Linked DNA regions of Colwellia sp. M166. The protein of the gene in region 2 interacts with the protein of the main gene of each other region in a pairwise test. Links are inferred from orthologs where the notes say so. Each region holds a gene or a part of one and is shown on either strand. Other genes may lie near its edges.

What was found.
Region 1: the proteins of aceE (region 2) and nth interact in binary tests that used the Escherichia coli proteins (3 or more experiments, as listed by UniProt). The link is inferred for Colwellia sp. M166 from one-to-one orthologs.

What each region holds. Positions count from the first base shown.
Region 1 is NZ_CP040755.1:157,512-166,762, forward strand. Bases 2,411-5,257 are described here. They hold nth (endonuclease III), read right to left. Parts: upstream 4,242-5,257; coding sequence 3,579-4,241; downstream 2,411-3,578. Other genes in these bases: FGD67_RS00810 (carboxylate/amino acid/amine transporter), read right to left, coding at 2,411-2,616; FGD67_RS00815 (YqaA family protein), read right to left, coding at 2,750-3,334; FGD67_RS00825 (electron transport complex subunit E), read right to left, coding at 4,314-5,018; rsxG (electron transport complex subunit RsxG), read right to left, coding at 5,018-5,257. Outside these bases: FGD67_RS00795 (IS110 family transposase), read left to right, coding at 1-26; FGD67_RS00800 (toll/interleukin-1 receptor domain-containing protein), read right to left, coding at 500-859; FGD67_RS00805 (hypothetical protein), read left to right, coding at 894-1,115; more of FGD67_RS00810, read right to left, coding at 1,738-2,410; more of rsxG, read right to left, coding at 5,258-5,656; electron transport complex subunit RsxD, read right to left, coding at 5,656-6,720; electron transport complex subunit RsxC, read right to left, coding at 6,730-8,970; electron transport complex subunit RsxB, read right to left, coding at 8,982-9,251. UniProt on the Escherichia coli protein: DNA repair enzyme that has both DNA N-glycosylase activity and AP-lyase activity. The DNA N-glycosylase activity releases various damaged pyrimidines from DNA by cleaving the N-glycosidic bond, leaving an AP (apurinic/apyrimidinic) site.
Region 2 is NZ_CP040755.1:3,020,805-3,030,389, reverse strand. The notes cover bases 651-3,831. They hold aceE (pyruvate dehydrogenase (acetyl-transferring), homodimeric type), read right to left. Parts: upstream 3,527-3,831; coding sequence 851-3,526; downstream 651-850. Other genes in these bases: pdhR (pyruvate dehydrogenase complex transcriptional repressor PdhR), read right to left, coding at 3,631-3,831; aceF (dihydrolipoyllysine-residue acetyltransferase), read right to left, coding at 651-825. In the rest of the region: more of aceF, read right to left, coding at 1-650; more of pdhR, read right to left, coding at 3,832-4,392; beta-lactamase regulator AmpE, read right to left, coding at 4,591-5,472; 1,6-anhydro-N-acetylmuramyl-L-alanine amidase AmpD, read right to left, coding at 5,611-6,192; FGD67_RS13765 (TIGR02281 family clan AA aspartic protease), read left to right, coding at 6,290-6,811; nadC (carboxylating nicotinate-nucleotide diphosphorylase), read left to right, coding at 6,812-7,699; FGD67_RS13755 (pilin), read left to right, coding at 8,134-8,601; type IV-A pilus assembly ATPase PilB, read left to right, coding at 8,727-9,585. UniProt on the Escherichia coli protein: Component of the pyruvate dehydrogenase (PDH) complex, that catalyzes the overall conversion of pyruvate to acetyl-CoA and CO(2).

The DNA.
Region 1 (9,251 bases), 2.9 Mb from region 2 along the record:
ATGAAAATAAATTTTTAAAAGGTTAAGTCGCACAATGGCGAGAGCTGAACACCTAACTGGATGAGTAAGAGCATCTGATTAATCATCGCCCCCGTTAACTGAAAGTTGATGATTATTATGCCGAGTAGTCCAAGCCACTTTGCTTGATTAGACTCGCCATTGGTGCGCATTATTGCAATGAGCAAGCGCGTTTACACCTTAACTGAGTCTTAAACTAACTGAACTGTGCCCAAAGGCACTGAGTCATCATGCTTGAATAGTACCAGCGTAAGGTTAACCGATAAATGTCTAGTGCCCCTACTTAACATATGGATAGACAGAGTAGGCAGTGATGAGATCACACTAAGAGAGCCTCTATATGTGTTTGCCGTAAACCGTTGTTTAATGGCTAATTGACATAGCGAAGTAGATGAACTTGTGAATTGAATGAACAATTAGCTGCCTAACGGCAGCTAAATAAAACCCTATTGCCTATTGACGGGAATAAGGCTCATATGTGTTAGAGCGCGACCAATTCAGCTAGTTTTGCTGCGATATTTTTTATCGGATCTTCTGCGGTGTCTAAGCCACTTCGGGATCCAAGTAATGGACTAGCATCGCGAAGATCATCATATGTTGTATCGTGTACAATAGGAACGAGAAGGTCTGTCGCTAGAAGTGCAGAAAGCTCTTTGTCGGCAACACCTTCTCCTGCAATACGATTTAAAAACGATGGAGTAACCAAAACGATACCGATTCGTGATTTTACCAACCCTTTATCGATCTCACGGAGTAAGTTGGAACCAAGGAGAACGTCCTTTTCACTGAACCAAACAGAAACTCCGAGAGACTCGAGAAGATCGTGTAACTCTTTAGCCACACCTTTTCGGTCATCCCACGCGTGACATAGAAATATGTCTCGTAAATCAGGTTTAGAAGCTCGTCTCTCTACGTTTGCACGAACTGGCGTGAGCGTTCGCACATCAGTAGAATTGTACGCCACAGATGACCCAGCTTTTGACCAACGTGGTCTAGCGCTACTAGAACCACCGCTACTTCCAGAGCCGCTGGGGCGACTTCCGCCAGAGGAGTATGACGAAGGTGAATATGATGATGGGGATGAGTACCCACCGTAGCTACGACCTCGGCTACTACATGCAGGGCATGCCGCTGCTCCACTCGCTGTACGATGTCCATTACTTGGTGCTGTGCATCTTGCCATCTTTTTATTATCCTTTTTTGTAATGTTCTTTAGATTGAGTTATAAGCCTTACTGTATCAAAACTTGAAATTTAGCGACGAAATGTGCAGTTCATCCTAGCGCTCTAACAGCTTTATCAGAGGACACTTTCCTCTTTTCCTACCAGAAAGTTTCCATCTTATTTATTTAACCTATTAATAACAAATCTTTGCAGCTATTACCACTCATTGCCTACAGATAAAGCGCACGATTTGTTCTTTGGACGAAATGAGGAAACGTTCCTCATTTCGTGACTTGGGAGGAAAGCACACAAAAATATATAAACAGTGAACTAATTTTGCCAAATGAAACATTAGAAAACATAGGATGAAGGCATTAAGGCTAAAGTCTGTGCATTAATATGTTAAATTTTCTCATCGTGTGACGTGTTTCTCATTATTTGTGACGATCCACATATTGCCAGTTGAACTTTACATTTTTTGCCATTGCTGACAATAATTGTTAATTAGCTTCTCGACTGCTATAAGTCATTTTAATGTTTCTATCATCAGAAAAATTTAACAGTTAGCGGTTTTATTTTGTTGGCTTTTTTGATGAAATTTATTATTCACTATTAACGCTAATAAAATGATTGTCCCACCAATGGTTAGACGAACAATATCTGCGTCGCGGTTCCAAAAAATTACATTTACTATAATACCTGCCGGGATTAATAAGTTATTGGCTACCGCTAGTGTGCCAACACTCACCTGTGTTGCTCCTTTATTCCAAGCAAAATAGCCCAGACCAGAAGCTACAATGCCGAGGTAAACTAAAATAGTCCACTGTAATGAGGTTGTCGGCAATTTATCGGGGTTGCCAAGCAGTAAGTAACAAGGAGTAACAACGGTTAATGCGCCAATAAAAAACCAACCAAATACCGTGCGTTGTGGTAAATCTGTAGGTTCTTTTGCCAAGGTACGCTTATAGCTAACTTGTCCAACGGCAAAACAGATATTGGCGGCTTGCACAATTAATAAACCGGTTAAAAAACCTTCGTCTATCCCTTGGTAGCGAATGGTAATAGCACCAATAACCGCAAGCAATGAGCTAAGAATAAAGCCGATATTAAGTTGGCGGTCAAGTAGGTCATTAAAAAGTGTTATGTAAATGGGGGTCATTACCGTAAAAAGTAAAACTTCAGGTACTGAAAGATATAAAAAGGATTGGTAATAAAAGCCATACATGATGCCTAATTGAAATGCTCCACATAGCATCAGTTGTAAAGCGACTTTTACTTTGATTTGACCTAGCTTTAAAAAAGGCAAAAAAACTAACGTAGCAAGTGCCACTCGGATCAATACTGAAAACCAAGCATCAACTTGTCCTGCAAGATAGACGCCGATCAAACTAAAAGAAAATGCCCACATTAGCGTGACGGCAATAAGCATTGGCATGTAAACACGCTCCGTATAGGTAAAATTTTGCTAGTTTACCGACTTCTCTAATTTGGGTATATCTGTTTACAAAAATAAATAAACCATTGCGGTAAAAATAAGTATCATAATATTATTAAAGCAATATTACGGTTTAGAATATGTTGCTAAAACCCCAGGCAAGCAAAACTGTTACAGTGAGTATGATAAGTGCTTTCACTTTGTGTTTTCGCAGCATGTATTCTGCTTTATCACCGGCATAGTACACTAAAATAGCTAAACCAAAATAACGAATAGCACGGGCGATAATCGCGGCAATTAAAAATAGTGTTAGTGAGTACTTGGTCGCACCAGCGGCTAGCATGGCTATCTGAAACGGAATCGGCACAATGCCCAAAGTGAGTACAAACCAAAAGCCTTGGTTTTGCATTTTTTGCTTTATAATTTCAAATTGCTCAGGATTTGAAAATGTACTAATAATCCAATCACCAACGGCATCAAATAAATAATAGCCTAATGCATAACCAAATAAAGCGCCAACAATACAACCTACTGTTGCCATGAGCGCAATTAACCATAATTTGTCACGGCGTGCTTGCATTAACGGCACTAACACGGCTTCTAAAGGTATAGGCACTATGGTGGATTCTAAAAAAGATGCTGTGGTAATGCCACTCAGCATGTGTTTAGAGTCGATGAATTGACGAGTCTTGTTTTTAAGCTTTTTTTGAATAGCCACAAAGGTCCTTTAAGTCGATATTTAGATAATACCTATTTAGGCTGTGTATTATACAGACCGAATGATAATAAAATAGACGTTGTTAATGGACGGATAGGTTTATTAAATTAAGTTTGATAACGAGAGAAGTTAAGCTGCGAGTTATAAATTAACGAAAATTTAAGACTCGATTTTTTAGTTATATAAGTCATCAATAATAAAGTATTGAAATTATTCATTTTTAACGCAGATTGCTTTTAGCTTTTTAATCTTCAGATTTGTCTTTAAAGTCACAAAGATCTTCAATAATACAAGAGCCGCATTTCGGTGTTCTTGCTGTGCAAGTATATCTGCCATGTAAAATAAACCAATGATGTAAGTTAAACATGAACTCGGTTTTGTTCGGAGTGTTTTTGATAATAGCTTGTTCTGTTTGCTCAACCGTCTTACCTTTAGCATAGCCGGTACGATTGGCAAGCCTTTGAATATGCGTATCAACCGCTAGAAAATATTTACCTTCATTATCCTTTAGCCAGCCAAAAGCTGTATTAAGTACTACGTTAGCGGTTTTTCTGCCAACACCGGGTAAGGCTTCAAGTGCTGCTCTATTTTCTGGCACTTCGCCGCCATGCAAGTCAATCAACATTTGGCAAGTTTTCAGGGTGTTAGCTGCTTTGGTATTAAATAAACCAATGGTTTTGATGTAAGATTTTAAGCCATCAAGACCAAGGTTAAGTATGGCCTGTGGGGTATTAGCAACAGGGTATAGCTTATCGGTTGCTTTATTAACACTCACATCGGTGGCCTGAGCCGATAACAACACGGCAATTAATAACTCAAACGGGCTGGAAAAATTTAGCTCAGTGGTTGGCGTTGGATTGTCATCCCTTAAGCGGGTTAATATTTCTAGTCGTTTTGCTTTATTCATCAGGCTTATATATCACTATTGTTATGGTAAAACGTTGTAGCGTTGCGCTTGCTATAGTTGTTTTATGCTTATCTAGCTTTCAAAATTAACACGAACACGTTCAATAGCTTGTTCTAATTTTTTCGGTTTCGCTTGTGCTATTTTGTTATCAATCGCATTTTTACCGGCGATCAAAAAGCCCATGGCAATAAAAGCACCTGGTGGCAATATGGCGAGTAAAAACTGGCTATCAAGATGATAAACTTGTATTTTTAAGTCGCTTGCCCATGCACCTAACAGTAAATTTGCACCATCAAATAAGGTGCCTTGGCCAAGAATTTCACGTATTGCACCTAATACCACTAATACGGTTAAAAATCCTAAGCCCATCATTAAACCGTCAAAGCTAGCTTGCTTAATGGGGTTTTTAGAGGCGTAAGCTTCGGCACGGCCAATAATGGCGCAGTTAGTTACTATTAATGGTAGAAAAATCCCTAAAGATTGATACAAGCCGTAAGTATAAGCGTTCATGAGTAACTGAACACAAGTTACAAAAGCGGCGATGATCAAGACAAAAATGGGAATACGAATTTCTTTTGGCACCCATTGTCTAATGGCCGATACGGTGGCATTTGAACAAATTAAAACAAACATGGTTGCAATACCTAAACCTAGGGCATTAACCACTGTTGAGGTCACCGCTAGTAAAGGACAAAGACCAAGCAATTGTACTAACCCCGGATTGTTTTTCCATAAGCCTTGCCAAGCGAGTTCTTTATATTCAGGGTTAATTTTCATTATTTGCTCTCACAATTACTGGCATTAGAAAAAATATCTGCTTGATTAGCTTTAAAGTAGCTGATGGTTTTTTTAACTGTTTGTACTACCGCTCTGGGCGTAATGGTTGCGCCAGTAAATTGGTCAAACATACCACCGTCTTTAATAACAGCCCAACGGGTATCATTGTTATCAAGCATTTTTTTGCCTGAGAATTTTTCAATCCAAGAACTTTTTCTTAATTCGATTTTATCACCTAAGCCCGGCGTTTCTTTGTGATCTAAAGCTCTAACACCGCTGACACTGCCATCAATATTTATCGCAATTAATAATTCAATATTGCCGCTATAACCATTAGGCGCTATGGCTTTTATCGCTGCAGCGGTTGATACGCCGTTAAGTCGCGCGCGGTAGATAACATCGACCAATAAGTCAGTATTATTATCAGCAGGGGCGATAATACAGTCGCGAAACATTTCATTATCATGACTGTTTTTTGGAATAATCTCATTTAATTGCTTTATCAATTGCTGCTGTGCCTGCATGTTAATACGATCTTTAGTCAGTAAATGCACCAAACCAACCGAGAATGTACAAACAATAGCGAACAGAGCAAGTATTTTTGCATTTTTACTGATAGCAGGGAGTAATGTCGACATTATTTTTTTACCCCTAACTTGTGGCCATAGGTTCTAGGACGAGTATATTGGTCAATAAGAGGTGCCGCCATATTACATAATAAAACCGCAAAAGCGACCCCGTCAGGATAACCACCAAACTTTCTGATCAAGTAAACTAATAGGCCAGCAAGTGCGCCAAAGATGAGACGGCCTTTAACACTTGTTGCGCCAGAAACCGGATCGGTTAGGATGAAAAATGCCCCTAACATAGTGGCACCAGTAAACCAGTGAAACATAGTTGAAGCACTGCTATCTGGGCTGATAATAAAGGCAATGAAACTACAGATAAATAGACTTGATAAAAAGCTTAATGGTGTGGTCCAGTGAATAGCTTTTTTACTCAACAAAAATAAGCCACCAAGTAAAAATCCGGCATTTATCCATTCCCAACCTAAACCAAAATGTTTCCCTATGGTTGGCGCTTGCATACTTTCAACTACCGTCAAACCTAAGGTGAGGTTGGTTTTTACGGTATCAAGCGGTGTTGCCATGGTAAAACCATCAATGTGGGTGCGAATTTGCTCAACAGAGTAACCTTGTGGTGTATAACCGGTGAAAATCACTGAGAAGGTATCACTTAACTGGATGTCCATTGCCAATAATGACAATGGTGGTTGCCATTGTGTCATCTGTACGGGAAATGAAATCAACAGCATGACATAAGCAGCCATTGCTGGGTTAAAAGGGTTATGGCCTAAACCGCCGTACAGTTGCTTAACAACAATAATTGCGAATAAACTGCCGATAATGGTTATCCACCAAGGTGCTAATGCCGGTAAACTGATACCGAGTAATACCGCGGTTAATATTGCACTACCATCAAATAACTGCGTAGTTATTTTTTTATTTCGTAATGATAATACGGTGAACTCTGCAATAAGTGCTGTGGCTATGGCTAACGAAATATGAATTAAGTTACCCCAACCGAAAAAATACCACTGGGCGAAAATGCCGGGAATTGTGGCATAAATCACCATTCTCATTAAGGCTGAGGTTTCGCTTTGTTGATGATTGTGTGGGGAACTTGCTATCCAAAATGCCATGGTGTTCAATTACTCTAAAAGTTGTGATTTAGCGGCTGAAGTAGCCAATTTTTTTGCTTTCGCTTTTGCAACGGCAGCAGCTATGCGGGCTTTTTTGTCATTCGCAGGTGTAGCTTCAGTGGTGAGCTTTTCATCAAGCTTGGTTTCAGCGTCTTTTTCAGCCTCTGCTGCCGTTGCGCTTACTGTCGACTCAGCTACTAGCTCTACTGTTTCACTCGCTGCTTCTTGTTGTACCTTTTCTGCCAATTTTTTTGCTTTCGCTTTTGCAATAGCAGCAGCTATGCGGGCTTTTTTATCATTCACAGGTGTAGCTTCAGTGGTGAGCTTTTCATCAAGCTTGGTTTCAGCGTCTTTTTCTGTCTCTGCTCCCGTTGCACTCACTGTTGACTCAGCTACTAGGTCTACTGTTTCACTCGCTGCTTCTTGCTGTACCTTTTCTGCCAATTTTTTTGCTTTCGCTTTTGCAATAGCAGCAGCCACTTTGGCTTTTTTATCATTTACAGGCGCAGCTTCAGTCGTTGTCGCTAAGGTTGCATTATCAGGCGCTTGATTTTCAGCGGCCTGATTTTTTTGTGCTAATTTTTTTGCCTTAGCTCTGGCGATCGCATTCGCCACTTGGCTTTTACTGTCGTCAATTTGCGCAGCTGGTGCGTTGATAGTCTCTGGGCTATTTTCACTGTTATTAGTTTGTGCTTTTTTTGCTTTTACACGAGCAAGGGCCGCGGCAACAGCAGATTTTTCTGATTTGGCTTCCGTGGTACCTGCATTCATTCTAGCTTTACGTGCTTCGGCTGCAATTCTATGTTTTTCTGCACGAGCAATTTTTTCGCGCTCAAGACGTAATTTACGCGCTTCAAATCTCACTTTTGCTTTTTCAGCTTTAATGTCGAGTAGTTTCTGTTGGCGAATTTCAGCTTTTGCTACCCGATAATAGTGCACTAAAGGAATTTGGCTTGGACAGACGTAAGCACAAGCTCCGCATTCAATACAATCAAACAAATTAAGCATTTCGAGTTGTGATTGATCTTTTGCTTTCGCACTCCACTGCAATTCTTGTGGCAATAATTGTGCAGGGCAAACATCAGCGCATTGCCCACAACGAATGCACTCTACCTCTTTACTGCTGGTTGAGGAAAAGGGCGAGGCTATTTCAATTTCACTGGGCGCTAAAATACAGTTAGTGGTTTTTATTACTGGAATTTGATCATTAGCTAAACTAAAGCCCATCATAGGGCCGCCCATAATCAAATGCTTATCTTGGCTATTACTGTAGCCACATTGCTGGGTTAAATAACCCACGGGAGTACCAATAAGTGCCCAAACGTTTTGTGGTTTATCAAGCGCTTGACCACTAACCGTGACCACACGTTTGATCAGTGGTGTGTCGTTAATCACCGCGTCAGCAATAGCAAAACAAGTGGCAATATTTTGCATGACCATACCTAATGAGCTAGGCAATACGCCACTGGGAACTTCTTGCCCAGTTAATATCTTAATCAGTTGTTTTTCGCCGCCGCTAGGGTACTTTGTCGGGATAACACAGACATGAATATGATCAATATCAGCGGTAACTTTTTTTAATACTTCAATCGCTTTTGCTTTATTGTCTTCAATACCGATAAGAATATTTTTCGGTGCGAGAAGATGATCTAAAATTTTAATGCCATCTAAAATCGTTGGGCTATGCTCTTGGATCAATAAGTCATCAGCTGTGATATAAGGTTCGCATTCAACCGCATTGATTATCAAATAGTCTATTTTTGCTAAGGTTGAAACTTTTACTTGTGTAGGAAAACCAGCGCCGCCCATACCGCTAATACCAGCATCAGCAATTTTTTCTAAAATTTGCGCTTTACTGAGTAATTGAAAGTCAGGACAGATGTGGCGCTCTTGCCAAGTATCTTCACCATCAGGTGTTAAAATCACACAGTTTTCACTCAGGCCAGAAGGATGAGGAATAGCCATAGATTGAATTGCTGTGATTGTGCCACTGGTGGGCGCATGAATAGGCAATGACATCGGGCTGTCACTGGTACTTAACATTTGTCCTTTTAGGACTTTATCACCAATGCTAACAATTAAATCTCCCGCTTGGCCAATATGCTGGCGCAGAGGAATAATTAATTGCTCAGGAATTTGTGCACTTGCAATAGGTTTGGTGCAGGTAAGGAATTTCTGCTCTGGCGGATGAATACCGCCATGAAACTGTGAAAACCTTCCTTTTTGTATACGTTCAATTACCGATTCCACCCAAACCTCATCTAATCTATTTGTACAACAGGAATATTATTTAAATCCCATTGCCAGTTCTGTGTTGTTGTAGCAACAGGGATCATTTCTATACAGTCTACTGGGCAAGGTGCGACACATAAATCACAACCTGTACACTCGTCTGCTATAATCGTATGCATTTGTTTTGTTGTGCCTATAATGGCGTCAACAGGGCAGGCTTGAATACACTTGGTACAGCCAATGCAATCTTCTTCTATAATAAAAGCAACTTTCGGTGAATTATCTGTTTCGTGATTTCC
Region 2 (9,585 bases):
AATACGTCCTTTGCGACCAGAACCTTTCACTGCCGTTAAATCAACACCAAATTCACGCGCTAATCGACGAATTGAAGGCGAAGTATAAATTGAACCTGCATTCGTTAAACCCACTTGTGGGTGATGTGGCACAGGTGCTGCTTTTTTCGCTGTCGGTGCTTGGACAGCTACTTCCGCTTTTTCAGGAGCAGCAACCGGCGCTTCAGCTACCGCCGGCGCACCCGAAGTAGTTTCAAGCTTGATCACAAGTGAGCCTTGCTTAACTTTATCACCGGTACTGATGAGCACTTCTTTTACTGTACCTGCATGTGATGACGGCACATCCATGGTGGCTTTATCAGTTTCTAAGGTGATTAAACCATCTTCAGCTTCGATAACATCGCCAACAGCAACCAGTACATCAATAACATCAACCTCGCCATCTTCACCTATATCAGGTACCACGACATCAATAACTTCACTACTTTCAGTGCTTACATCAGCTGGTTCAGCAGAAGTTTCAGCTTCTGGCGCAACCTCTGATTGAACTTCAGTATCAGCTTCGCTTTCAGTTGCTGTTTCACTTGCTTCAGCTTCAGAATCATCGGAGGCTCGCTTCATTTCTGCTATGACATCGCCTTCTTTGATTTTATCGCCAAGCTTAACGGTTAAAGCAACTAATTCACCGGCAAATGGCGCAGGAATATCCATAGATGCTTTATCAGTCTCAACGGTGACAATACCTTCGTCAGCTTCAAGGTTATCGCCAACAGCAAAACATATTTCAATAACTTCTACTTCATCGCCACCGACATCTGGGACGAGAATTTTTTCAATATCAGACATTTCTTAATTCCTTATCTCGTCTTAATTACGCGTAAAGCGGATTAAGCTTTTCAGCGTTAATATTAAAGCGTGTGATAGCTTCGCTCACGACTGAATGCTTAATATCACCACGGTTTGCCAACTCATAAAGTGCCGCAACAACGATGTAGTTTTGATCAACTTCAAAATGCTGACGTAAGTTAGCGCGACTGTCACTACGACCAAAACCATCAGTACCTAAAACACGATATTCGGTATTGATATAACCGCGAATTTGGTCAGAATAATTTTTAACATAGTCAGTTGCTGCAATGGCAGGACCTTTATCAGCAGTAATAACGTTAGAAATATAAGCCGTTTTTTGCTTGCTTTCAGGGTGCAACATGTTCCAACGGGCAACTTCTTGTCCGTCACGTGCTAGTTCATTAAATGAAGTTACTGAGTACACATCACTTGATACGCCATAATCAGCTGACAAAATTTGCGCTGCTTGACGTACTTTTTGTAAAATAGTACCTGAGCCCATTAATTGCACATTGGCTTTAGCTTTTTTAGCTTCAACACGTTCAAGTTGGTAAATACCTTTGATAATTTCTTCTTCAACCGTTTTATTATCAGGTATTGCCGGGTGTTGATAGTTTTCATTCATTAACGTTAAGTAGAAGAAAACATTTTCATTTTCTTCATACATACGACGTAAACCTTCACGAACGATAACCGCGATTTCATAACCATAAGTTGGGTCATAAGTGACACAATTAGGAATTAAACCGGCTTGTACGTGTGAATGGCCATCTTGATGTTGTAAACCTTCACCATTTAGCGTTGTTCTACCGGCCGTTGCGCCTAGTAAGAAACCACGTGCTTGGCTATCACCTGCCGCCCATGCTAAATCACCAACTCGTTGGAAACCAAACATTGAGTAGTAAATGTAGAATGGAATGGTCGTTGCATTACACGTTGAATAAGAAGTACCTGAGGCAACCCAAGACGCCATAGCACCTAATTCGTTAATACCTTCTTGTAATACTTGGCCTTTCTTATCTTCACGGTAGTAAGCTACTTGGTCAGCATCTTGAGGAACGTATTTTTGTCCTTCGCTAGCATAAATACCCACTTGACGGAACAAGCCTTCCATACCAAAAGTACGCGCTTCGTCAGGAATAATTGGCACAATACGCTTACCAATTTTTTTGTCTTTTAATAAGCTATTAAGTACACGCACGAAAGTCATTGTTGATGAAACTTCGCGATCTCCAGAACCTTTTAAAATAGGTTCAAAGATTTTTAATGCTGGAATATCAAGTGTTTCTTCAGCTTGCTGACGACGTGCAGGTAATGAACCACCTAATGCTTCACGACGCGCTTTCATGTACTTGAATTCTTCACTATCTTCAGGGAATTTGTAAAAAGGTAGATCAGCAATTTGGTCATCGCTAACCGGAATATTGAAACGGTCACGATAATGTTTAATCGCATCAACGTCCATTTTCTTAACGTTATGAGCAATATTCAATGCTTCGCCTGAAGCACCTAAACCAAAACCTTTAACCGTTTTAGCTAAAATTACCGTTGGACGACCTTTAGTGTTCATCGCTTTTTCATAAGCGGCATAAACTTTAACGGGATCATGACCGCCACGATTTAAACGCCAAATATCTTCGTCTGACATATTGGCAACAAGTGCCGCAGTTTCAGGATATTTGTTGAAGAAATTCTCCCGAGTGTACTTACCGCCTTTCGCTTTACAGTTTTGGTATTCACCATCAACTGTTTCGTTCATCAACTGTAATAATTTACCTGAGGTATCACGGGCAATCAGTGAATCCCAGTATGAACCCCAAATAACTTTAACCACTTCCCAGCCTGCGCCACGGAAAGTACCTTCAAGTTCTTGAATGATTTTACCGTTACCACGAACAGGGCCATCTAAACGCTGTAGGTTACAGTTGATCACGAACGTTAAGTTATCTAAGCCTTCACGTGTTGCTAAGCCGATAGCACCTAATGATTCGGGCTCATCAGTTTCACCATCACCTAGGAAACAATAAACCCGTTGACCAGAACAATCTTTAATGCCGCGATCAGTTAAATACTTAAGAAAACGTGCAGTGTAAATAGCTTGCAGTGGACCTAAGCCCATTGAAACTGTTGGGAACTGCCAAAAGTCTGGCATTAAATGTGGATGAGGGTATGAAGACAGACCTTTGCCATCACACTCTTGACGGAAATTATCCATTTGCTCTTCGGTTAATCGACCTTCCATAAATGCACGAGCATAAATACCTGGAGAGATATGACCTTGAGCGAAAATGAAATCACCGCCATCTTTTTCTGATGATGCTTTAAAGAAATGGTTAAAACCAACATCATATAACGTCGAAGAAGAGGCAAAGCTACCAATGTGGCCACCAAGCTCTAAATCTTTTTTCGAGGCACGTAATACCAGCACCAAGGCATTCCAACGAATAGCGGCACGAATGCGTGATTCTATCGTTTGGTCTGCTGGCATATGTGGTTCTAACCCTGGTGGGATAGTATTAACATAGGCTGTTTTAGCATCAAACGGTAAATGTGTTCCGCTACGACGTGCTCTGTCGATTAACTTTTCAAGTAGAAAATGAGCGCGTTCTGGCCCTTCATTTTCTAACACAGACTCCATTGATTCCAACCATTCTTGGGTTTCCATTGAATCAATATCTAGATTTGGGAGCTCAGACATAATTACTTAGTCTCCAATTGTTATATGTTAAGTAAATTTATTTGTTTAAAGATAGCTGCTTTTAAGCAAATATCCTTATCGCAAAGTCATTGTTCAAAAAAGCGTTAAAATTCTGTTTTTTTCATTCTGCGTATAGAGCGTTCCATACGACTATTTTCTTGTGTCATCTTTAATAATACTTCTTCAATAAAAGCTAAATGTCGATGGCTTGCTCCCCAAGCAATTTGGGGTTTACCACTAACAATCGCACTCATTAAACGTGTACGATAATCAGATATTTGACTAAACACATCAGGTCGCTTAGCCAAAATAGTTAAATTTTTCTCTATATTGTCAATCAACAATGGCGCCATGCTATGAGCTAAATGCAAAATAACCACATTATGACTGGCGGCGCATATCGCTAAATAAAACTCAAAAACGGCCTGTGCTTCAAGACGATAATTATCTTCTAACTGCGCACTGCCAATATTGTCATGCTTGCGCTGAATTTCATCGAAATCAGCTTTAGTACCGCGCATCGCCGCATAATAGGCCGACATGCCTTCAATACCGTGACGAAATTCTAATAAGTCAAACTGCGACTCTTTACTATTGGCCATTAAAGCAAATAAAGGATCGGACAAACCACCTAGAATTTTATCATTAACAAAAGTACCACCACCTTGACGACGAGTAATTAACCCCTTCGCTTCCAGCTTCTGAATGGCTTCACGTAATGAAGGGCGAGAAACATCAAATTGTTTCGCCAGTTCACGTTCAGCGGGTAACTTTTGTCCGGGTTTTAAACTACCTTCTAGAATCATCGTCTCAAGCTGAGCCAGAATAATGTCTGATAACTTTGCTTGCTTTACCGGTTTTTTAATACTCGGAATTGACATCTAAAACCCTTTATTATTCAAATTCATTGCAACTAAATAGATTAATCCAACTAAAAAACCACTTGGTAAATTGGTCTGACCATTGATTTTTTCGACTCATAATGTATCAAATGAATACCAACTTGTAAACCAGTGAGTAAAAAACGAGCAAAAATTTAAGCGAATTAAAGTGGCCGTCGATAGCTAGGCTAATACACCCGTAAGTATCAACACCGACAGTATCGCTAGAAACAGTAATAAGGTTCGTTTAGCAAGCTTAACCAACAGACAAGGCTCTGAACTACAGTCATCGGCATCAATCATGTAATCCTCAGACATTTGAGCAACATCAATCAACACTCGACTAGGAGGCTTTTCGAATTCGAATAAGTTTTCTAGCCAAACGGGCATTGCTTTCGAAAAATGACCGACAAACATGTAGCCAAAAGCAACCAACCTTACCGGTAACCAATCAATCCAAAACAGCAATTGCTGACTTGCTTGGCTAGTATCATAACTTTGTTCATTATTTGCTTTAATATTTTCATGCGCTTCATCTTGCGCAACAACATCTTGCTCGTTAGCACATTCATTTATTGTGGTTAATAAGCGATAAAATAATGCCCCCGCTGCGCCAAAAAGCACGAAAAATAGCATAACAGCAATAAAATAACGGTAATTTAGCCAAACCAATGTTTGGCCAAACCCCATCTCTTCAATATTTTTATCTTGTTGTAACTGTAAGCGTTGAAGGTCACAGCTGGTCATTTCACCTTTAAATGCCGATTGTAAATAGCATTTATAAGCATCGCGAGTTTTCATACAGCCAAAGCAGACAATTAATATCAATGTTGAAACAATTAGATGCAGTAAAGCATTATCTATTTGCGCTAATAAAAAATAACAACCTAGCACCGGAATAAAAATAACCAGGTAACTTAAAGCAGCAGAGTGTCGATAATCAGCAAAAAACTTAGTTTGCTTAAGCACTGCGACATAGCGTTGATAAAAAGTATTAAATTGCCAAGCACTCGATGATAAATAGCGTTCAGCAATCAGTGCAATTAACAAACTAATTAAGCTCATTTTTAGTTATCCTAATGTTAAATATAATTCATGGTTTTGAGCGTTCAGTTAACCTCACGCCTTCGCCACAAGTGTTTTTTGTTTTACTAATAGCTCAAAACTAAAAGCTGACCGCTTTCTCTGCCTTATTCTTAGCAATTAACCGTTTTCTGCCAGCAGCGCTCGATAACATTGCCAATCAAAAGATATACCGGGATCCGTTTTGCGCCCCGGAGCAATATCACAATGGCCAACAATATTATTTTGTAATGCTGGGTAAGCAGCAATTAGCGCCCTACTCAACTGGCTAAGCTGCTGATATTGTTCTTTAGTATATGGAATATCATCCGTTCCTTCCAGCTCAATACCAATCGAGAAGTCATTACATTTATCTCTATCTTGATAACGAGAAACGCCGGCATGCCAAGCTTTATCATTAAATGAGACATATTGCACAATATCGCCATTACGCTTGATCAAGCAATGCGCCGATACCCGCATTTTATATATGCTTTCAAAATAGGGATCTGCTGTTGGCTTTAAATGACCAAGAAAAAAATCACTTATATAATTGCCACCAAACTGCCCCGGTGGTAATGAAATATTATGCACAACCAGTAAACTAATACTTTCGTTTTTATCTCTCGGCTCAAAGTGGCTAGACGGCTGAATTTCAACATCCGTTAACCAACCGTTTTCAATGGCCCACTCAGTGCTATTTGCTCGGTTATTTTTCAGCATGGTCATACAATAATCACCATCGTGTTTATCCTAACGCTATTAAATAGTAAAGTAGACAATAGGACAAGCTATCAACTTAAGATCGATATCACTACTTATGACTGAACATGACACGACAACAAGCTTTGGTAAATATTTTATTTGGGTCGCTTGGTTTATCGGCATTGCTTTATTAGTCTTTGTTTTTCAAGACTTACTCGATGAGCAGTACAATCCAAACCAAGACCCTAAGTTGTCATTACAAAGCAATGGCAAAGCACAAGTCACCTTACAACAAAATCGACAAGGGCATTATGTTACCAACGGTGCTATTAATGGTACTGCGGTTACTTTTTTACTTGATACCGGTGCCACTCAAGTATCTATTCCAGCCCATATAGCTGAAACCTTATCATTGCAAGCTGGCGACAAATATCGAGTGCAAACCGCCAATGGCACTATCACTGTTTATCAAACCCAGTTAAATGAATTACGCATTGGCAATATCTACCTGTATAATGTTGCCGCACATATCAACCCGAGTATGGCTGCAGACGAAATTCTGTTGGGCATGAGTGCCCTAAAAAGAGTAGAATTTAGCCAAACCGGAAAACAACTTATTTTACGAGAGCAGCTTTAGATGTTACCAGACTCATTATTACACGACATAACCAAAACCGTTACATGGGCTTTATGTGAAGACCTAGGCGTAAACACCTATGATGAACTTAGCACCAGCAGCGACATTACAGCCGAACTTATTCCATTGGAAAATCAAGCAGTAGCTAATATTATTAGTCGTGATGAATGTGTCATTTGTGGCGTAGCTTGGGTCAATGAAGTTTTTAAACAACTTGATAATATCTATAACTCCAGCACAAAAATCACTTGGTTTGTTAACGATGGTCAACATGTTAGCGCCAATACGACACTCTTTGAATTATCTGGCAATGCCCGTATTTTACTAACCGGTGAGCGCACCGCATTAAACTTTTTACAAAGTCTTTCTGGTACAGCCACTATCACCAGTGATTATGTAAAACACCTTGCAGGTACAACCACAAAGCTATTAGATACCAGAAAAACCTTACCTGGTTTACGCAGTGGCCAAAAATATGCCGTAACTTGTGGCGGTGGCGTAAACCACAGAATTGGTTTATTTGATGCTTTCTTAATTAAAGAAAACCATATTGCCGCTTGTGGCGGTATTAAAAAAGCCATCGCAACAGCACGTATCAATCATAGTGACAAAACTGTTGAAGTTGAAGTGGAGACTATCGCAGAGTTAACTCAAGCCCTCAACGCCGGCGCTGATATTATTATGCTCGATAACTTTAGTCCGCAAATGATCGAGCAAGCCGTGAAACTAACGGCAGAAATATCTGCAGGTCAAAGTAAACTAGAGGTTTCAGGCAATATGACCCTAGCAACATTAAAAGATTATGCAAAATCGGGGGTTGACTTTATTTCAGTTGGGGCGCTAACCAAACATGTACAAGCCGTAGATCTTTCCATGCGCTTTGTTTGAGCCAGCTGATCTTTCGAGGTTACTTCAGCAACAAATTATTCCGTGCTTACTACTAGGCAGCGCAGCAATAAATACGCTTTAACTGTGTGCACAGCAACTATAAAAGCTCAGCAGTCTAAAATTATTAATCAGTTATTTGATGTAGGTCAAAATTGCTTTCGCCTACATCAATGATTAACTTATTCGTGTGTATTTCATTTCACTTCATATCAAACATAAATCAAATTTACACCGCACTTAGTCAACCTACATTTTAAATGATGAAAAAGGTAAGTAACAACTTACTATCACTCACACACCTAACTAAAATACCAGTAACAAAATCTAACATTCTGTTACATACCTGAAAAAAAATTCGCCACAATGTTTTACATTTGGTTATTTTTGTCGCAGTATCATTTTAGCCCCCGTAATAATGTATGGAATAATTGATTATGAAAAAGACATTACAAAACTTAAATATGAAGAAAAAAGCTCAAGGTTTTACCTTAATTGAATTAATGATCGTTGTGGCAATTATCGGTATTTTAGCCGCAGTCGCTTTACCGGCTTATCAAACATATTCAGATAGAGCGAGATTTTCTGAGGTTGTATTAGCTGCAACCCCTGCTAAAACTGCAATTGAACTCTGCGTTCAAACGACTGATGCAAAAGCCTGTCATCAAGTAGAAGATGGGCAAACAGGAACTGCCGCTAACACTAATGGCTGGGCCGCTGCTCCTAGCGTTAAATATGTCGTTATTGGTGGTACTGCAGCAGCACCAACAGTAACAGTAACATCAACATTTACTAACGATGCTTCAGCCGATGTTACTTTCGTTTTAACGGGTACTGTTGTCGATGATGAAAGTATTACCTGGGATAATACAGCTGGAACATGTGCTGCCGCTGGTCTTTGTTAATTTTTCATAAATTTAATTAAAAAAAGCTCCTAAGGGGGCTTTTTTATTAACTAACTTTCATTATTATTGTATATTGTAAGCTACACTCTAACTGTTGATTTTTACTGAGTTTATTAAAGATATTTATGAAAGGTCTTCATCAACAATCAAGCCTGCTATCGGCACTCGCCAAACATGATATTGTTACCCGTGAGATGGTCGACACTATAAGTGCTGACTTTATTCGCCAAAAAAAACCATTTGTTCGTTACCTAGTCGAAGATAAAAATATTAATGCCGAACAAATAGCTAGCACACTCTCCCGCAGTTTTGGCTGTCCTCTGATTGATCTGAGTAATTTTGACACATCATTAGTCCCTGAAGGTGTCCGCAATGAGAAGCTGGTGCGCAAACACAGTGCCTTACCTTTATTCTTGCGTGGCAAGGTATTATTTGTTGCCATGTCGGACCCAACTAACCATGATGCGCTAGAAGAAATTCAGTTTAATACCGGTTTTTCAACTGAATTAGTCCTTGCTAATGAAACCTCATTAATGGCTTGCATCGAGAAAATTTTAGAAGCAGACAGCGATGCCCTTGATATCACCGATATGGATACTGCCGAGTTAGCTGGTATCGATGTGCAAGATGAACATCAAGAAGACGATAACATTGGCGGTGGCGATAAAGAAGATGCTCCTATAGTTGTTTATATTAACAAAATATTACTCGACGCTATTCGTAAAGGCGCCTCTGATTTACATTTTGAACCTTATGAAAAATCTTACCGTATTCGCTTTCGTATCGATGGCATATTAACCGAAGTCGCTAAACCGCCGGTATCTTTAGCATCACGTATGGCTGCACGCCTAAAAGTGATGTCGAAGTTGGATATTGCAGAGCGGCGCGTACCACAAGATGGTCGTATAAAGTTGGCGTTATCAAAAAAGAAATCAATTGATTTTCGTGTTAGTACTCTACCTACTATGTGGGGTGAGAAGGTAG